4 regions of the Marinobacterium sp. NO-S09 genome follow, and region 1 is predicted to be linked to each of the others. Evidence: predicted binding sites of a transcription regulator. Region 1 holds the regulator's gene; each other region holds the start of a gene.
What was found. Region 1 encodes sigma-54, which starts transcription at its own class of promoters, with help from an activator protein. Its sites were predicted from a motif close to TGGCACNNNNNTTGCTNT; they were not measured.

Region 2: the regulator sigma-54 is predicted to act here: its motif matches at 1,894-1,911, upstream of fliE (flagellar hook-basal body complex protein FliE).
Region 3: the regulator sigma-54 is predicted to act here: its motif matches at 2,758-2,775, upstream of O3C79_RS03635 (circularly permuted type 2 ATP-grasp protein).
Region 4: the regulator sigma-54 is predicted to act here: its motif matches at 1,987-2,004, upstream of O3C79_RS03785 (amino acid ABC transporter substrate-binding protein).

Annotation. Positions count from the first base shown of each region.
Region 1 covers NZ_CP168954.1:3,809,260-3,813,925, forward strand. The annotation lists gene lptC (LPS export ABC transporter periplasmic protein LptC) at 1-479, shown strand, start outside; gene lptA (lipopolysaccharide transport periplasmic protein LptA) at 469-975, shown strand; gene lptB (LPS export ABC transporter ATP-binding protein) at 975-1,712, shown strand; gene O3C79_RS17580 (RNA polymerase factor sigma-54) at 1,760-3,286, shown strand; gene hpf (ribosome hibernation-promoting factor, HPF/YfiA family) at 3,339-3,629, shown strand; gene O3C79_RS17590 (PTS sugar transporter subunit IIA) at 3,651-4,112, shown strand; gene rapZ (RNase adapter RapZ) at 4,115-4,666, shown strand, end outside.
Region 2 covers NZ_CP168954.1:3,949,000-3,953,665, reverse strand. The annotation lists gene O3C79_RS18270 (putative nucleotidyltransferase substrate binding domain-containing protein) at 1-1,218, shown strand, start outside; gene O3C79_RS18265 (3'-5' exonuclease) at 1,224-1,853, shown strand; gene fliE (flagellar hook-basal body complex protein FliE) at 2,038-2,391, shown strand; gene fliF (flagellar basal-body MS-ring/collar protein FliF) at 2,415-4,106, shown strand; gene fliG (flagellar motor switch protein FliG) at 4,096-4,666, shown strand, end outside.
Region 3 covers NZ_CP168954.1:749,821-754,486, forward strand. The annotation lists gene O3C79_RS03625 (transglutaminase family protein) at 1-193, opposite strand, end outside; gene O3C79_RS03630 (alpha-E domain-containing protein) at 216-1,142, opposite strand; gene O3C79_RS03635 (circularly permuted type 2 ATP-grasp protein) at 1,146-2,600, opposite strand; gene O3C79_RS03640 (DUF1810 domain-containing protein) at 2,868-3,302, shown strand; gene O3C79_RS03645 (aldo/keto reductase) at 3,317-4,150, opposite strand; gene O3C79_RS03650 (ABC transporter permease) at 4,240-4,666, opposite strand, start outside.
Region 4 covers NZ_CP168954.1:777,529-782,194, reverse strand. The annotation lists gene O3C79_RS03790 (amino acid ABC transporter permease) at 1-852, opposite strand, end outside; gene O3C79_RS03785 (amino acid ABC transporter substrate-binding protein) at 919-1,941, opposite strand; gene O3C79_RS03780 (hypothetical protein) at 2,199-2,378, opposite strand; gene O3C79_RS03775 (LON peptidase substrate-binding domain-containing protein) at 2,368-3,021, shown strand; gene O3C79_RS03770 (SLC13 family permease) at 3,018-4,403, opposite strand; gene O3C79_RS03765 (AraC family transcriptional regulator) at 4,499-4,666, shown strand, end outside.

The DNA of each region.
Region 1 (4,666 bases):
ACACCCCGGCGCCCTCCGGTGGCGCCGAGGAGAACGTCGATTTCTTTATTGAACAGGCACGCATTACGCGCTGGCAGGAAGATGGCTCCGAAGCGCATCAGATCAATACCGAGCTGATGCAACACCTGCCCGAACTCAGCTTGACCCGATTACACAACCCCGAGGTCAATGTACCGGGGCAGGATGAGACTACTCCCTATCGACTCAGAGCGGATAAAGGCGAGGTACCGGATTCGCATGAGCAGGTAGAGCTTGCAGGCGGTGTACTGCTTCATGATAATTCCCAGTCCGAAGCCACAGTCAAACTCAGCACAGAACAGTTGACCCTATACCCGGCAGAAGAACGTGCCCATACGGCACAGATTGTCAGGGTAGAACGCGGAGATGACACCACCGAGGCACTCGGCATGGATGTGTATTTTGAGGAACAGCGGATAGAACTGCTATCGGATGTTAAGGGTGTTTACCATGCACAATAAACTACGCGGACTCTGCGCAGCTCTACTGCTTTGGCTGCCGGCGGCAGCTCAGGCACTGCCGGATGACCATAATCAGCCGATCAACATCAGCGCTGATCGCGCCAGCATCAACGAGCGCACCGGTATCACCGTATACACCGGTAACGTGGAAATTCGGCAGGGCAGTATGCTGATCAAGGGCGCGCGCGTAGAGTTGCACCGCCAGGGCAACGGTGTTTCGCGCATTATCTCGACCGGCTCACCGGCCGAATTTCATCAGCAGCCCGAGGCCGATGCCGCCCCTACTCGCGCCTACGGCCTGCGTATGGACTACCAGGTTAATCGCCAGGAAGTGACCATCACCGAATCTGCCCGCGTCGATCAGGGTCAGGATTCATTTTCCGGTGAGCGTATCGTCTACAACATGGAAAAAGCCGTGGTAAATGCCTTCGGCAGTGATGACGCCAATGGCGAACGTGTACGCATGGTCATCCAGCCGCGGACGGATTCAAATTAATGACAGCACCCACCAAACGTCTGGAAGCCCGCAATCTTGCCAAAAGCTATAAGGGTCGCGAAGTCGTACGTGACGTTTCCCTGCACGTGGACAGCGGCCAGATAGTCGGCCTGCTGGGCCCCAACGGCGCCGGCAAAACCACCTGTTTTTACATGATTGTGGGCCTGATCCCGGCTGACCGGGGCCAGATCATGATCACCGAGGATGATGTCACCCGCATGCCCATGCACGAGCGTGCGCGACGCGGTATTGGCTACCTGCCTCAGGAAGCTTCGGTGTTTCGCAAACTCAGCGTGCGCGATAATCTGATGGCGATACTGGAAACCCGACCCGAGCTCGATGCCAGCCGCCGCAAGGCCCTGCTGGAAGAGCTGCTGGAAGAGTTTCATATCACCCATCTGAAAGACAGCCTGGGCATGTCGCTTTCCGGCGGCGAACGTCGACGGGTAGAGATCGCCCGCGCCCTGGCAACAGAACCTGATTTTATTCTGCTGGATGAGCCCTTTGCCGGCGTTGACCCCATATCGGTCAGTGACATCAAGCAGACCATTCGCCACCTGCAATCACGCGGTATCGGTGTATTGATCACAGACCACAACGTGCGTGAGACGCTTGATATCTGTGAACAAGCCTATATCGTCAGTGAAGGAGGCATATTGGCACAGGGTACCCCGGAGGTGATCCTGGCGGATCAACAAGTCCGTCGTGCCTATCTGGGCGAGCAGTTCTCGCTTTAGCGGCTTTCCCCCGGGAGTCTTCCTAGCAGTTCAATTGGCAGTCGTTTATGAAACAATCCTTACAACTCAAGATCGGCCAACAGCTGACCATGACCCCTCAGTTGCAACAGGCAATCCGCCTGCTGCAGCTTTCCTCGCTGGACCTCCAACAGGAGATTCAGGAGGCGCTGGACAGCAACCCCCTGCTGGAAGCCGAAGAGGAGCATGAGACTCATCAGGCCGCCGAGGCGGACAGCGACCGTCAGGACAGCGACTCAGCGGACAACACGTCCAGCCGGGAAACCGCCAGCACCAGCGACAACGCTGACAGTGACGACAACTGGAGTGATGACCAGCCCGAAGATCACTGGAATGATCAGATTCCGGCCGAGCTGACCACGGACAGCAGCTGGGATGACACCTTCCAGCACCAGAGCACACCGTCCCAGCCCCGTGATGACGACTGGTCGCCGGGCGACAATGACACCATGGAAGACAGCCTGCAGGATCACCTGTTGTGGCAGCTCAACCTCACCCCCATGAGTGAGACCGATTACCAGATCGCGCTGGCCATCATTGACTCGGTGGATGCCGATGGCTACCTCACCACCAGTACCGAGGATCTGCTGGAGCATTTCCAGAATCACCAGCCCGAGGACTTTGCGGATGCGGAGCTGGATGAAGTGGAAGCCGTGCTGCACCGCCTGCAGCAGTTTGATCCGACCGGTGTCTGTGCCCGCGACCTCAATGAATGCTTGCGTCTGCAGCTGCTGCAACTGCCCGAAGATACTCCATTGCGCCCCTATGCGATCCGCCTGGTGCGCGACCATCTTAATCTGCTGGGCAGCCACGACTACCGCACATTGATGCGCCGCATGCGCCTGAAGGAGCCGGAACTGCAACAGGTCATCAGCCTGATCCAGAGCCTGAACCCCAAGCCCGGCGGCATCATCAGCCCTGAAGCCGCGCAGTATGTCATCCCGGATGTACTGGTGCGCAAACAGCAGGGCCAGTGGACCGTGAGCCTCAACAATGAGGCCTCACCCAAGCTCAAGATCAACAGCCAGTATGCCGACCTGGTGCGCCGCGCCGATAACAGCGCCGACAACACCTACCTGAAGAACCACCTGCAGGAAGCACGCTGGTTCCTCAAGAGCCTGGCCAGCCGCAACGAAACACTGCTCAAGGTCACCACGGAGATCGTGGCGCGCCAGATCGACTTCTTTGAAGAAGGTGACGAGGGCATGAAACCGATGGTTCTGCATGACATCGCCGAAGCGGTCGACATGCACGAATCCACCATCTCGCGCGTTACCACCCAGAAATACATGCACACACCGCGTGGCATCTTCGAGCTAAAGTACTTTTTCTCCAGCCATGTGGGTACTTCCGATGGCGGAGCCGCCTCGTCTACCGCCATCCGCGCATTGATCAAGAAGCTGATCAATGATGAAAATACAGCCAAACCGCTGAGTGACAACAAAATCGCACAGCTACTCAAGGAACAGGGCATTAACGTTGCCCGCCGTACCGTTGCAAAATATCGGGAGGCAATGCACATTCCGCCTTCTAATGAGCGCAAGCGTCTGGTTTAATGAGAGTGAAGGCGGTGCATCTGCTGCACCCCTATGAGAAGGAGAAAAACCTATGCAGATCAACATCACTGGCCACCATGTCGAACTGACTGATGCCCTGAATGACTATGTACGTAACAAGTTTGATCGTCTGGAACGTCACTTCGACAACATCACCAATGCACAGGTCACCCTTAGCGTAGAGAAACAGCGCCAGAAATCCGAGGCCAACATCCACCTCGCCGGCGGTGAAGTCTTTGCTGCGAACGAACACGACGACATGTATGCCGCCATCGACGGCATGGTCGACAAGCTCGATCGTCAGATCATCAAGCACAAAGAAAAGATGAAATCCCACAAATAACCGGTAGCAGCACGTAACCACATGCAACTATCAGAACTGCTGACCCCATCGCGCACACTCTGCCACGTCGATGTAGTCAGCAAAAAGCGGGTTCTCGAACTCGCCAGCCAAACCATTGCAGAGCAGTTGGATGGCCCGGCCGCTGAAGATATCTTCAGCGGCCTTATCAATCGTGAACGCCTGGGCAGCACCGGTATCGGTGAAGGCGTCGCCATTCCTCACTGTCGTATGGCCGGCGTACACAAGGCCGTTGGACTGCTGATGACACTGACCAGCCCGATCGATTTCGATGCCATCGATAATCGCCCGGTTGATCTGGTGTGCCTGCTGCTGGTCCCGGAAGAAGGCGCCGAAGAACATCTGCAAACCCTGGCGGGATTGGCTGAACTGTTCAACCATTCGGAAACGCGGGACTCGCTGCGAGCCTGCGGCAGTGCCGATGATCTGCTGGAGCGCGTCCAACAGCTCTGCCAGGAGCATTGAGCATGCGCCTGGTTGTGCTCAGTGGTCGCTCGGGATCAGGTAAAAGTACGGCACTTCAGGTACTGGAAGACGTCGGCTTCTACTGCATCGACAACCTGCCTGCCCTGCTGCTGCCTGACTTGATCAAGCTGATGCTGGCCGATCCCCAGCCAATCAGCAAAATTGCCGTCAGCATTGATGCCCGCAACCAGCCCAGCAACCTGCAGCAGTTCCCCGAGATCATGGCCCAGCTGCAGAAGCTGCCGAACCTGGGCATCGAAACCCTGTTTCTTGACGCCGGCGAGGCCACCTTGTTGCGCCGCTACAATGCCACACGCCGCCGTCACCCTCTGAGCGACAATAACCAGAGCCTGCAGCAGTCCATTCGCAACGAACGCGAGCTGCTGGAGCCCATTGCCACCCAGGCCGACCTGCGCATCGATACCACACGCCTGTCTCTGTATGAGCTGCGTGATGAAGTCAAACTGCGCGTCGCCGGGCGCACGGAACAGGAACTGTCGCTGCAGTTCGAGTCATTCGGTTTCAAGCACGGCGTGCCACTGGATGTGGATTTC
Region 2 (4,666 bases), 140 kb from region 1:
GCCGTGGTGATCAATGAGAAACCGCTGGATACCGATATCATCGATGTGGCCAGTTTCCGTCTGATCACTATCGATCACGAAGATTACCTGTTCAATGCACTGGTCATGATGACCCAGCAGCAGATTGAAAGGGTCGTGGTAATGGATGGCCAGTCCATGGTCGGGGTTGTTGAGCTGACCGATGTACTGAGTTATTTCTCCAGCCATTCCCATGTGATCGGTTTGCGTATCGAGCGCGCCGGTACCATCGAGCAATTGCGCGAAGCGGCTCAGGGCCTGAACGAGCTGATCAAGGCGCTGATTTCCGCCGGAGTGAAGATCCGCTTCACCATGGATCTGCTGGCGGCCATGAACGGCCGTATTATTTCCAAGCTGTTCGATCTGATTATTCCGGCAGACATGCAGCCTCATGTGTGTTTGATCGTGATGGGGTCGGAGGGGCGTGGTGAGCAGATCATGAAAACCGACCAGGATAACGCCCTTATCTACCGCGAAAACCTGGTCTGGCCCGGCATGCAGGAGACCCTGAACCGGTTCAGCGAGAACCTGATTTCGTTCGGTTTTCCACCCTGCCCGGGCAATATCATGGTATCCAACCCGGAGTGGGTGAACTCCGTGGGGGACTGGACCCAGCACCTGAGTGACTGGGCCGACACCTGTGAAGGCAATGCTCAGATGAACCTGGCCATTGCCGTGGATGCAAAGCCTGTAGCGGGCAATGAGGCCCTGTTCAAGGTGGCGCGCAACTGGTTCCTGCGTCACCTGCGTAACAATGATGTGTTCTTCTCCCACTTTGCCCGTGCGGCGGTGGAGTTTGATACGCCACTGACCTTTTTCGGCAACCTCAAGGACAAGGGGCAGCTGGATATCAAAAAAGGCGGCATCTTCCCGATTGTGCATGGCGTGCGCACCCTGGCACTGGAGCACCGTATTCTCAAGACCAATACTTTTCAGCGCATTGAAACGCTGGTGGAGCAGAAGGTCATGCAGGCCGAACATGGCAGTGATCTGTCCGAGGCGCTGGCCCTGTTTATCCAGCTGCGCCTGCGTCAGCAGATCCGTCGGGCGGAGGAGCAGGAAGATGGCCTGGACCCCACGCCTAACCAGATCGACCTGCAGCAATTAAACAAGCTTGAACGTGACCTGCTGCGCGACGCTCTTCATGTCGTGAAGGGATTCAAGAAGCACCTGGCAACACGCTACCACCTCGGAGGCTGATACAGATGATCATTCCGCGCTCGATAAGGCGCTATAAGGAACGCAAGGAGCATCGGGAAGGGCCCTGGGCGGAGCTGTTCGAACCTTACAAGGGTGACGAGGTCGTATCCCTGGATTGTGAAACCACCAGTCTGGATGTGAAAAAGGCCGAGATTCTGTCGATCGGTGCAGTACGGATTAAGGGCCGCAAGGTCATTACCAGTGATCGTCTGGATATCAAGCTCAAGCCGCCGGCCAGTCTCAGTGGTGATTCCATCAAGATTCACAAGCTCAGGGCGCAGGATCTGGTTGATGGTATCGAGCTTGAGGATGCGTTGAAACAGGTGCTGGAGTTTGTCGGCAACCGACCCATTCTGGGCTATTACGTCAACTTTGATGTGCGTGTGCTGGACAAGTTTCTGCGTCCCCAGCTGGGGTTCGGTCTGCCCAACAAGGCGGTTGAGCTGTCCCACGTCTACCACGACATCATCAAGTGGAAGCATGTCGGTGGCGACGTGGACCTGCGCTTCGATACCATTGCCGGCAAATTGGATATCCCCATCCTTGAACGACATACTGCGTTGGGTGATGCGATCACGGTTGCCTTGATGTATGTCCGTCTGAAGTACGGTGAAACGCCGAAAAATATCTACTGAGCGGCAAATCCTGTATATTGAATTGAGAGAACGGGCCGTATGGCCCGTTTTTTGCTTGCATCACAGGGCAGGAGCCTTTTTCCGACATATCGTCAATCTATTGTCGGTTTGTGTACTATCCGGCTTGATGAGGTTAGGACAGGCTCTATAATGTCAAAATATTGCCGCACAGGAGAGGTATAGCATGATTGAACGTGCTGATATCAACAGCCTGCTGTCGCAGATGCGGACGATTCGGCAGGAGATGCAGCAGGGCGTGGCGCCCGTGCAGGCACCGGAGCTGAATCAGGTGTCCGGGATCAGCAAGGCCGACAGCAGCGGCTTTGCCGATCTGCTCAAAAGCGCTGTGGACAAGGTTAACGAACATCAGTCTGAAGCATCCCGTCTGCGCACGGCCTACGAGAAGGGTGACCCCTCGGTAGACCTGCCCCAGGTGATGATTCAGGCGCAGAAAGCCTCAGTTTCGTTTCAGGCAATGACCCAGGTACGCAACCGTCTGGTCACGGCTTATGAAGATGTTATGAAGATGCCGATCTAACACTCGGCAGCGGTCAGGATTAAATGGATAACACGGCAGCACAATTAAGCGGCAAGGGCAGTCTGATGACCGGCTTCAATAGCCTGGGCATCCTGCGGCAGCTCGGTCTTATGATCGGTTTGGCTGCCAGTATTGCCATCGGTTTTGCCGTGGTGCTCTGGTCGCAAAAGCCTGACTACCGGGTGTTGTTCTCCAATCTCAACTTTGCCGATGCCAACGAAGTCATCGAGCAACTCAAGCTGTACAGCGTTCCCTACAAGTTTGATACCGACGGCCGTGCCATTCTGGTGCCGGAAGAGCATGTGCATCAGGCGCGCCTGAAACTGGCCTCCGAGGGTTTTACCGCTGACAAGACCGTCGGCTTTGAACTGCTGGAGCAGGAACAGGGTCTGGGCACCAGTCAGTTCATGGAGAATGCGCGCTTCCGGCGTGGCCTGGAAGGTGAGTTGGCACGTACTATCAGTAGCCTTCTGGCGGTGCGGTCCGCCCGTGTACACCTGGCCTTGCCCAAAGAGTCGGTGTTTGTGCGAGACCAGCGCAAACCCCGCGCCTCTGTCTTTATCGAAATGTTTTCCGGCCGTACTCTGGCCCGTGATCAGGTTGCGGCCATTGCCAATCTGGTCGCGTCCAGCATTCCTGAATTGGCGGTGGATGATGTCACCGTTGTGGATCAGAAGGGGCGTCTGCTTAATACTCGCGATCAGGATGAAGATGTGGTGCTGGCGGCCAAGCAGCTGGAGTACACCCGTCAGGTCGAGCAGACCCTGGTTAACCGCATCAACAGCATTCTGCAGCCGGTGGTCGGGCTGGGTAACTTCCGTGCCGAAGTATCCACCGATATTGATTTCACCCAGGTAGAGCAGGCCGATGAAATCTATAACCCGGACCTGCCGGCCCTGCGCAGTGAGAAAACGCTGGAAGAAAAGCGTGCCGCGGGTGAGCTGGCCCGAGGTGTGCCTGGTGCGCTGACCAACCAGCCGCCTGGCCCGAATGAAGTCCCCGAGCAGATTGAACCCGGTACGGTCGGCGCCGCCAATGCCGCTGGCGCTACAGGGACCGGGTCCAGCCGTGAGCAGGCTGTACGCAACTACGAGCTGGACCGCACTCTCAGTTATACCCGTCACCAGACGGGCGTGATCAAGCGCCTAAGTGTCGCTGTCGTGGTGGACGACCTGACGACGACCAACCCCGAGAGTGGCGAAGCCCAGCGCATGACCTGGTCGGAAAATGAATTGCAGCGGCTGCAAACTCTGGTACGCAATGCCGTGGGCTATTCGGCGGTGCGGGGCGACAGCGTGACCGTGATTAACTCGCCGTTTGTACCGGATGAACCCATCAGCATGGAAGATCCTGCCATCTGGGAGCAGGACTGGTTCTGGGATTTGATCAAACAGGTGATGGCTGCGTTGTTTGTCCTGGTTCTGGTCTTCTTTGTATTGCGCCCCATTCTGCGCAGTCTGGCCGATGCCGGCAAAACCAAGGATGTCGTCTCCCTGGGGCCGGCGGGTGAAATTTCGGCGGATCTGGAAGGCCTGGAAGGTGCGGATGTATCCGAGGATAAGGTTACTCTGGGCACCGGGGGCGACCGTGGTATCTTGCCGACGCCCAATGAGAGTTTTGATTATCAGCTTAATGCCATTCGCAGTATGGTCGCAGAAGATCCGGAAAAAGTGGCCCAGGCCGTTCGTCAGTGGGTAATCGATAATGAGCAGTGATGCTGAACTGAACGACATCCAGAAAGCAGCCATTCTGCTGATCAGCCTGGGTGAGTCTGATGCCGCCGAAATCCTCAAGCACCTGGGGCCGAAGGAAGTACAGAAGATCGGCGAGGCCATGACCCAGCTCGACAATGTGCCCCAGTCCCGTGTTGAAGCGGTAGTGGCTGACTTCATGAACGTGGTCAGTGACCAGACCGGCATTGGTATCAACAATGACCGCTATATCCGCGCCATGCTTAATCAGGCGCTGGGTGAGGAAAAAGCCAAAACGCTGATTGACCGTATTCTGTTCAGTACCAATACCTCGGGCCTGGACACGCTGCGCTGGATGGATCCACGCCAGGTGGCAGAGATGTTGCGATATGAGCACCCGCAGATTCAGGCGGTCGTTATTGCCTATCTTGACCCGGATCAGGCCTCGGTTGTGCTGACCTACTTCGATGAAAAGTCCCGTCTTGATATCCTCATGCGTATTGCCGCACTGGATCGTATCCAGCCGCAGGCACTGCAGGAGCTCAATGACATGTTTGAATCCCAGTTCACCGGTAGTAAGGCTA
Region 3 (4,666 bases), 1.1 Mb from region 1:
GGGCGATGTAGTTGCCGAACGGGTCCTGCTGCCAGTTGATAAAGTGGTTTTCCGGCTCAATTCTGAGGCTGTAGCCGTGAATGTGGGTGCGGCTGTGGGGGGCCGGGCGCAGTCGCAACTGGTGTGGGGACAGGTTCACCAGCCGATCGAAACGGTATTCGGTCACATGGTTGATCGCAATACGAATGGTCACGGTGCAGGCCTCTTATGGCGTTTCAGGCTGGGAACCAGGTTTGGGCAATACGGTTGCTGAGCTGACAGATTTGAATCTGCAGATCATTCAGGTAGCTGCGGAAATCACGCCCCAGGTCGGCATCGGTTTCGATCTGGTAGCGTTCAAGGTCAATCTCCTTGACCTCATCCACCAGCGCCTTGCTGTGAGGCAGTTTGCCGGCGGAGATTTTCAGCTGGGTAAGACAGGCGGCAACGCTGCGCGGGAAGTTGGGGTCCTGCAGCAGGTACCAGGCTACATCCGGCCCGGCGACAGACAGGCGCACGCTGCGGCGGTAACTCATATAGGCACTGGCGGAGCGCAACACATTGCCCCAGACCACCTGACGCAGGTTGACGCTGGAATCGCCATTGGCCTGCTGCAGGGCAGCGGCACCGGCATCCAGAATACGGGTGGTCATATCCGCGCGCTCCAGATCCCGCCCCAGTTTGACGAACTGCCAGGGGGCGTCGTGGCTCATGGTGCCGGACAGCATGCCGAAGAACATCTGGCAGCGGCACACGATCTGGTCCAGAAACTCATGGCGCTGACTGCGGTTGATGCCCAGACGGATATTGTTCTGCGCGTACAGGTAGAGCTCGTTGATATGTTCCCAGCTTTCCACCGGCAGCACATCACGGCTGGTGCGGATGTTCTCGCGCAGCATGCTCAACGCGGTGAGCATGGAGCTGGGGTTGGTATCGTCGGCCAGCATGAACTTGACCACATTGTGCTCGCTGCGAACCTGATAGCGCTCTTCAAAGGGGCCGGTGGCGCTGTTCAACTCGACCAGGCTGTACCAGCTGATATTCACATCACGTGGCAGGTCGAACAGCAACTTGTCGTAGACACCCACCAGGCGGGCAGTATTTTCCACGCGCTCCAGATAGCGGGCGGCCCAGTAAAGACGTTCGGCAACTTTTGACAGCATTGTTTATTCCTCCCCGCCGGCAACAATCCAGGTGTCCTTGCTTCCCCCACCCTGGGAGGAGTTCACCACCAGTGAGCCCTTTTTCATGGCCACACGGGTCAGCCCGCCGGTGGTCACGTAGGTCTCCTTGCCCTGCAGGATGAAGGGGCGCAGATCCAGATGGCGCGGTTCCAGTCGTCCCTGTTCAACCAAGGTCGGGGCAGTGGAGAGGGCCAGTGTGGGCTGGGCGATGTAGTTGCGCGGGTTGTCCTGAATCAGCTTGGCGAACTGGGCCTGTTCCTTCTTGGTGGAGTGAGGTCCCACCAGCATGCCGTAGCCGCCGGACTCGTTGGCGGGCTTCACCACCAGTTTGTCCAGATTCTCCAACACATAGGCACGCTGTTCGGGATCATCACAGAGGTAAGTTTCCACGTTCTTGATGATCGGCTCTTCGTTCAGGTAGTAGCGGATAATCTCGGGGACATAGGCATACACTACCTTGTCATCGGCCACGCCGGCACCCGGTGCATTGGCCAGTGCGACCTTGCCTTTCTGCCAGGCCCGCATCAGCCCCGGTACGCCCAGAACGGAATCCTTTTCGAACACCTCAGGGTCGAGGAACAGATCGTCAATGCGGCGGTAGATCACATCCACCCGTTCCAGGCCGCTGATGGTGCGCATGTAAACGCAATCCTTTTCATCCACCACCAGATCCGAACCCTCGACCAGCTCGACGCCCATCTGCTGAGCCAGGAAGGTGTGCTCGAAATAGGCGGAGTTGAATATGCCGGGGGTCAGTACCACGATGACGGGTTTACGCACATCCCGTGGCGACAGGGATTTGAGCATGTCGAACAGCTGGGCACAGTAATCGGTGACCGGCAGGATGTCGTCCTGCTCGAACAGCTCGGGCAGCACGCGCTTGGTGATCGCGCGGTTCTCCAGCATGTAGGACACGCCGGATGGCACACGCAGGTTATCTTCCAGCACGTAGAACTCGCCATCACCATCGCGGACCAGGTCGGTACCGCAGATATGGGCCCAGACATTCAGCGGCGGCGAGATGCCGACACATTCCGGGCGGAAGTTCTTCGATTCCAGAATGATCTCGCTGGGGATGATGCCGTCTTTGAGAATCTGCTGATCGTGGTAGAGATCGTTGATAAACAGGTTGAGCGCTTTCAGCCTCTGCTCCAGACCGGCCGCCGTGGTGCGCCACTGGCTGGCGGAAATGGTGCGCGGAATGATATCAAAGGGCCAGGCACGGTCGATGGTGCCTTCGCCGGTGTAGACGGTAAAACTGACCCCCATCTCCTGAATCGTGGCTTCGGCCATCTGCCGGCGTGATTCGATCTCTTCGGGGGGGAGGGAGTCCAGGCATTGAATCAACTGGCGTGCTGGTGGGCGAACACCGCCCTTGGCATCGATTAGCTCATCAAAATACCCGTTCGGGTCGTACGCTTTCCAATCCATCGTCATAGCCAAACCTGCTTGTCATGCTGAGGCTCAGGAATGCACCAAAAAGAAGCAGTGCTGTCCGGTTGTGTGCACCCTTCAGGCTCTTGCTGGCCCGTGGGGCAGGGAAAACTGTGAAAACGCGAATTCCCCGGTTCACAGAAGGGTGATTAGGTTTTACTCAGCAATTTGCAGGCCATATTGATTAATCGTGACAGCCGCAGCTGTGTACGCGAACACTTCGCTACACTTAATCAAAGTAGTACAAAGTCCGATGACAGGCTGATGACGATGCAGGAACCCTTTTCACTGGACGCCTTTGTGCAGGCGCAGGCAAGCGTGTATCCACAGGCGCTGGCCGAGCTGCGGGCGGGGCGTAAACGCAGTCACTGGATCTGGTTTATCCTGCCGCAACTGAGCGCACTGGGGCGCAGCGGCATGGCCAGGCGTTATGGCATCCCCGGTATTGAAGAGGCGCGTGCCTATCTGCAGCACCCGGTGTTGGGCGCCCGGCTGCGTGAGTGCTGCGAAGCGTTGCTGGCGCTGGAAGGGGTGAGTGCCCATGCGATTATGGGCTCGCCGGATGACCTGAAATTGCGCTCCTGCGCGACCCTGTTTGCGCAGGTGGATGAGGCCGGATCTGTGTTTGAGCAGATACTGGATAAGTACTACAAGGGTGAGCGTGACCCGCTCACCCTTGCCTGCCTGGAAGGCGAAGATCGCTGAGGTGGCAGTCTCGGTCAGTGACCGAAGTTGTCCGCATCCAGCATGTCAGGATCGTCACGTCCGAGCTGATCCAGCGCCGCCATCTCCTCAGTGCTGAGCTCAAAGTCGAACAGGTTCAGGTTTTCCGCCATGCGTTGCGGATTGGCGGACTTGGGTGCGGCGGCGATGCCCTGCTGCATGGCCCAGCGCAGCACGATTTGCGCCGTGGTGTGCTGGTGCTGCGCCGCGATGCCCGTGATCACGGGGTCGTTCAGCATGTCGCCACCACAGCCCAACGGGCGCCAGGCCTGCGTCTGGATACCCTGCTGTTGGTGCAGGGCGATCAGGTCGTCGCGGCGGTGGTAAGGGTCCAGCTGGATCTGGTTCAGATGCGGTGCCAGTCCCAGATCAAGCAAGCGCTGCAGATGGGCCGGCTTGAAGTTGGACGTACCAATCGCCCGGACCAGCCCCTTGTCGAGCAGGTTCATCAGGCCCAGAAAGGCTTCGAGGAAGCGGTCCTGATCCGGGTTGGGCCAGTGGATCAGCAGCAGGTCGATATAGTCCAGCCCGAGACGCTGCAGGCTGGCTTCGCAGGCTTCCCGCGCGCCATCAAAGCTGTGCCATTGGCGGTTGAATTTGGTGGTCACAAACACCTGTTCACGCGGGATGGACGCATTGCGGATACCCTTGCCAACACCGCGTTCATTCTCGTAGTTCTCCGCCGTGTCGATCAGGCGATAACCCAGCTCCAGCGCCGTGGTCACAGCCTGGCTGGCTTCGGCATCGTTCATCGGCCAGGTACCCAGCCCCAGCTGGGGGATTTCGACGCCGTTGGCCAGCGTCAGGGTCGGGGCGAGTTTAACGCTCATCTACAACTCTCCAATGTCGTTCCGGTGATAGTAGGCCGGATAGTACACGCCGCATCGGGGGCGGCACTATCCGTAAAAAAGTTGGTGGCTCAGGGCTTGATACGGTAGCCGGTGCGGAAGATCCACCAGACCACGGACAGGCAGATCAGCAGGAACAGCAGCGTCATGCCCAGGCTCAGGCCCATATGCACATCGGCCACGCCATAGAAGGCCCAGCGGAAGCCATTAATCAGATAGACCACGGGGTTGAACAGAGTCAGTGTCTGCCAGGGCTCGGGCAGCATGTTGATGGAGTAGAAGGCACCGCCAAGGAAAGTCAGCGGGGTGATCACCATCAGCGGGATGATCTGCAGCTGCTGGAAGTCGTTGGCCCAGACGCCGATGATAAAGCCGAACAGGCTGAAGGTGAGCGCTGTCAGCAGCAGGAACGCCAGCATCCAGAACGGGTGGGCGATGCTGTAGTCCACAAACAGCCGTGCCGTGAGCAGTATCAGCGTGCCGATAATTAACGACTTG
Region 4 (4,666 bases), 1.1 Mb from region 1:
GGTATAGACCGACAGCGCAATGGCCAATGCCATCAACTCGGGAATGACCGTGATACCACCGAAATAGTTGAAGCCCTTGAGTGCAGGGTACTCAACTGTGAACGGCATGCCGGTCACAATCAACGCCAGCAGCGGAAGACCAATCACCATGGCGATGGACGTGTACAGCACCGGGAAGGGCTGGCCAGTCAGTTCCTGACGTTTTTTCGCCCAGCGACGCAGTACGAAAATACCCGCGATCGCCACGCCCAGCGCAACCTCAGCTACCCAGAACAGGTCGCTGCCCACCATTTTAGGCAGGTACAGACCACGCACGTTGAGGAAGATCGCCTCGCCCAGGCTCAGACTCTGGCGTGCCCCCGGCAGTGTCGAAAGCACCGCGAAGTACCAGAAGAACACCTGCAGCAGCAGCGGAATGTTACGAAAGGTTTCCACATAGACCGTAGCCGCCTTGCGGACCAGCCAGTTATGGGAGAAGTATGCGACCCCGAACACAAACCCCAGCAGGGTGGCAAAGAAAATACCGATGCCGGACACCAGCAGGGTATTCAGAAAGCCGACAATGAAGATGCGGCCATAGGTATCTGTCGCTTCAAAGGGAATCAGCGACATCAGCACATCGTATCCGGCCGAGGCGGTTAGAAAGCTGAAACCGGTTTTGATACCGGTGGCTTCCATATTGGCCAGGACATTGCTGATGACGGAATAGAAAAAGTAACCAAGGCCCAAGACCAGCAGAACCTGATAAAACAGGGCGCGGATATTGGGGTTATTGTAGAAAGCCGCTGAGCCGTTCCCGCCGGATTTACGCGCAGCCGACTTGGTTTGTTCAATGGTTTTTTGTTTAAACATTGAAGTGACCTGAAGTGGGAGCAAAAGCAACAGGGGAGCTTGAGCTCCCCTGTATTAGTCCAACGATTAGCGCATTGCCTGTGAGTACATGATGCCGCCGTCTTTCCAGCTGGCATTAAGACCACGCTCCAGTTTCAACGGAGAGTCCATCCCCACATTGCGTTCGAAGGATTCGGCGTAGTTACCGACCTGCTTCACAATGTTATACGCCCAGTTCGCCTCCAGACCCAGGTTGGCACCCAGTTCACCCTCACCGCCCAGCAGACGCTTGTTGGCCGGATTACCGTTGGCGAGCTTGTCATCCACATTGGCAGAAGTAACACCCTGCTCTTCAGCTTCGATCATGGCGTTCAGTGACCATTTCACGATGTTGAACCACTGGTCGTCACCCTGACGGACAACGGGGCCCAACGGCTCTTTGGAGATCACTTCCGGCAGGATCACCGCATTAGCCGGGTTCGACAGGCCAACGCGCAGTGCCGCCAGCTGGGAGCCATCGGAGGTCAGGAAGTCACAGCGACCGGACTCAAAGCCCTGACGGGTCTGGTCAGACGTGTCGAAGGTGACCGCTTTGTAGGACATGCCGTGCTGACGGAAAAAGTCCGCAATGGCCAGCTCGGTAGACGTACCCGCCTGGATACAGGCGTTGGCGCCGTCCAGTTCCAGCGCGCTGCTCACGCCCAGATCCTTCATTACCATGAAGCTGGCACCATCGTAGAAGTTGGTACCGGCGAAGTTGATCCCCAGAGAGGTATCACGGGTGTGTGTCCAGGTGGTGTTGCGCGACAGCATGTCGACCTCACCGGACACCAGCGCGGTGAAACGCTCTTTGGCCGTCAGCGGCTTGAACTGAACCGCATCCGCATCGCCCAGCACCGCTGCGGCGACCGAACGGCAGACATCCACGTCCAGACCGCTCCATTTGCCGTTTTCGTCTTTTTCAGAGAAGCCCGCCAGGCCGGTGCTGACCCCGCAGGTGAGTGTTCCGCGTGATTTTACGTCATCCAGAGTCGCTGCTTGAACGCTGGCTGCGCCCGCTGTCAGGGTTGCTGCCAGGGTAGTGATCGCCAAGATATCCTTTTTACGCATGGAGCTAGTCCTCTCATTGAGACACTCAGTTTATTCTTATTGGAATTAGCAAAGGCCGTGCCACAACTCCTTAATATTCCGGCCTTAATCTATAGCAGCGTTTGTCGGCATTAACCAACTCAATTGAAAGCACATTCGACGAATGGGCTAAGTCATTTCAGACAGCCTGAAAGCATTTTTCGCCCTCCACTGGTGCAATTTTGCACACCTTTTGCACCATTTCAGCGCAAGATAACGACAATATTGTGCAACGCTTATTAATAGGCCCCGGCACAATTTTTTTTGCCCGACAGGAATGGATTACATCGCGCCAGTCGGAAAAACGCTATGCTGATGCCAGCACGGGTGAAGAACAGCACCTGGCCGATTGGTCCTTGCAACTCTGTATCGGGCAACTCAGCGCCCACCACCGAAAGGAGCAGAACCATGAGTGACATCTGTATTTTCCCCATCCCTGGCTGCGTCACCTTTCCTGGCACCCTGTTTCCACTGCATGTGTTCGAGCCGCGTTACCGCGAAATGATTCACCACTGCCTTGAAACCGATGCACTGGTTGCCATCTGCCACCCGCGCAAGGAAGTCAGCCCCGGAAAGCGCCCGGAAAACCTGGAACAGGCGCTGACATCCAACCAGGCCACTTACCGCCCCTATGATGTATTCAGTGCCGGCCGCTGCGAACTGCTGGAAACACTTGAAGATGGGCGCATGCTGCTCAATGTGCATGTGGAGCAACGCTACCGCCGTGACCATGAAGTGCAGCTGCTGCCATACCAGATCCATGCCTGCACGCCCTTCCCGGACCGCATCGACACACCGGAGGAGCAGGCGGAAAACAGGATATTGCGCGACAAGATTGCCCACCGACTGGAAGCACTGGCACATGCCGATCCGGGTGCCCGGGAGGTGATTGAGCGGGTGGCCCATTCCACTGACTGGTTGGAGAAATCCGACAGCGCGTTCAGCTTTGCGTTGTTTGGAGTGATCCGCTTTGAGCCGGAGATTTTGCAGGAACTGCTGGAGATGGACTCAGCCCATGCCAGGCTGAGTCACACTTTGGAGCTATTGAACGAGGTGGGTTAGATCCACCCCAGCCACTGCCACCAGAGGTAATCCAGCGGTAACAGAATCAGTACCGTGAGCACTGCCAGAATCAGGCAGAGCCGTGCCGCATGAATTACCGGCACACCCGCCAGTGGCATGGCCATCATCAGCGGCACCGACTGGTAGGTAAACACGATGGTGGAAAAACCAAATACCTGGGTCATCAGCACGGCCTCCAGACTGAACCCCGTCATCTCACTGATCTGACTGGCCAGCGGCGTCAGCGTTGCCGGCACCCCGGCCAGTGTCGCCACCACACCCGTGAACATGGCAAGCAGCGACAGGGAGAAGAAATTCAGTGCATCCTGTCCCGGCGCCAGCGGCAGCCAGTTCAATACCCGCATCCCCACAACCTGACTGATCTCGCTGTAATTGATCAAACTGGCAATCCCCAACAGCCCTGCCACCACCAGAATCGAGCTGAGGTTGATCTTCTCGTTGAAACTCTTGGTCGACACCATCCCCACGCCCGGCAACAACAGCAGGGTCGCCGCCGCCAGCCCTATCCAGGCGGCAGAAATATGGTGCACCGAGTCCGTAAGCCAGAACCCAAGCGTGGCCAGCATGATCACCAGCAACCGGCTTTCCCGGCCACTGAAGCCTCCATTGCTCTGCACCGGTGCCATGCGCTGAGGCGTATCCGGGTAGAGCTTGAGGATCAACACAATCAGCAGAACCGCTTTTAATGCGCCCAGCACCGGAAAGTGCAGCAACAGGTACTCGGTGAACATCGGCGTCCAGCCGTGAATGCTCTCCGAAGAGCCGATCATGATCATATTGGGGATATTGGCCGGCAGGATGGCAAAGGTGGGCAGATGACAGCCGAAAGCCGCGGCCAACACCACACCCTGCTGCCCCTTGCTGCCTTTGGCGAAGCCAAGGTTTTCAGCAATCACCAGCGCGATGGGGATAAACAGCATCACACGGCCCACGGATGAGGGCATGACAAACCCCAGCATCACGCCCATCAGCACGATACCGGTAATCAGACGTGCATAGCTGCTGTCCAGGTAGCGGGTAAAACGGCTGGAGATCCGTTGTGCCAGCCCGGTTTCGGTAATGGCGATACCGATAATCATGCCCGACACAATCAACCAACAGGCGGTAGAGGTGAGGCCGGAGAAGACCACTTCGGCCGGTGCCAGCGACAGCAACATCGCCAGCACCAGAATCACCAGCGCACTGATAAACTCCGGCAACGCACTGGTGGCAAAGAGCACCATGCCGGCCATCACCAGCAACGCCGTCGGCAACTGCTTACCCGTAAACAGTTGTGCCGCCGGTGTGAAAACAAGCAGCGCCGACAGCAGCGGAATCAATATCAGCGCGACCCACTGTGAGCGTTTCAAATCCCTGACCATATCCAACCCCTCAACAGATGCATCTCGCTATTCTGCCTCAGTGGCGCTAGGGTTGAAGTCGATAGAATGCCATTTCATATCGAGAAACGGACATCATGACCGCCATCTTCACTGCACCGCGCCAGCACTGCCGTTCCAAACGAGGCTTTATCCTCGACCCGGCACTGCCCATTCTGGGCATGCAGAACCGTATCCAGACGGATTTCGAGTTTGATTTCCACAGCCACCCGCGGGGACAACTGGCCTATGCGTCCACGGGGGTG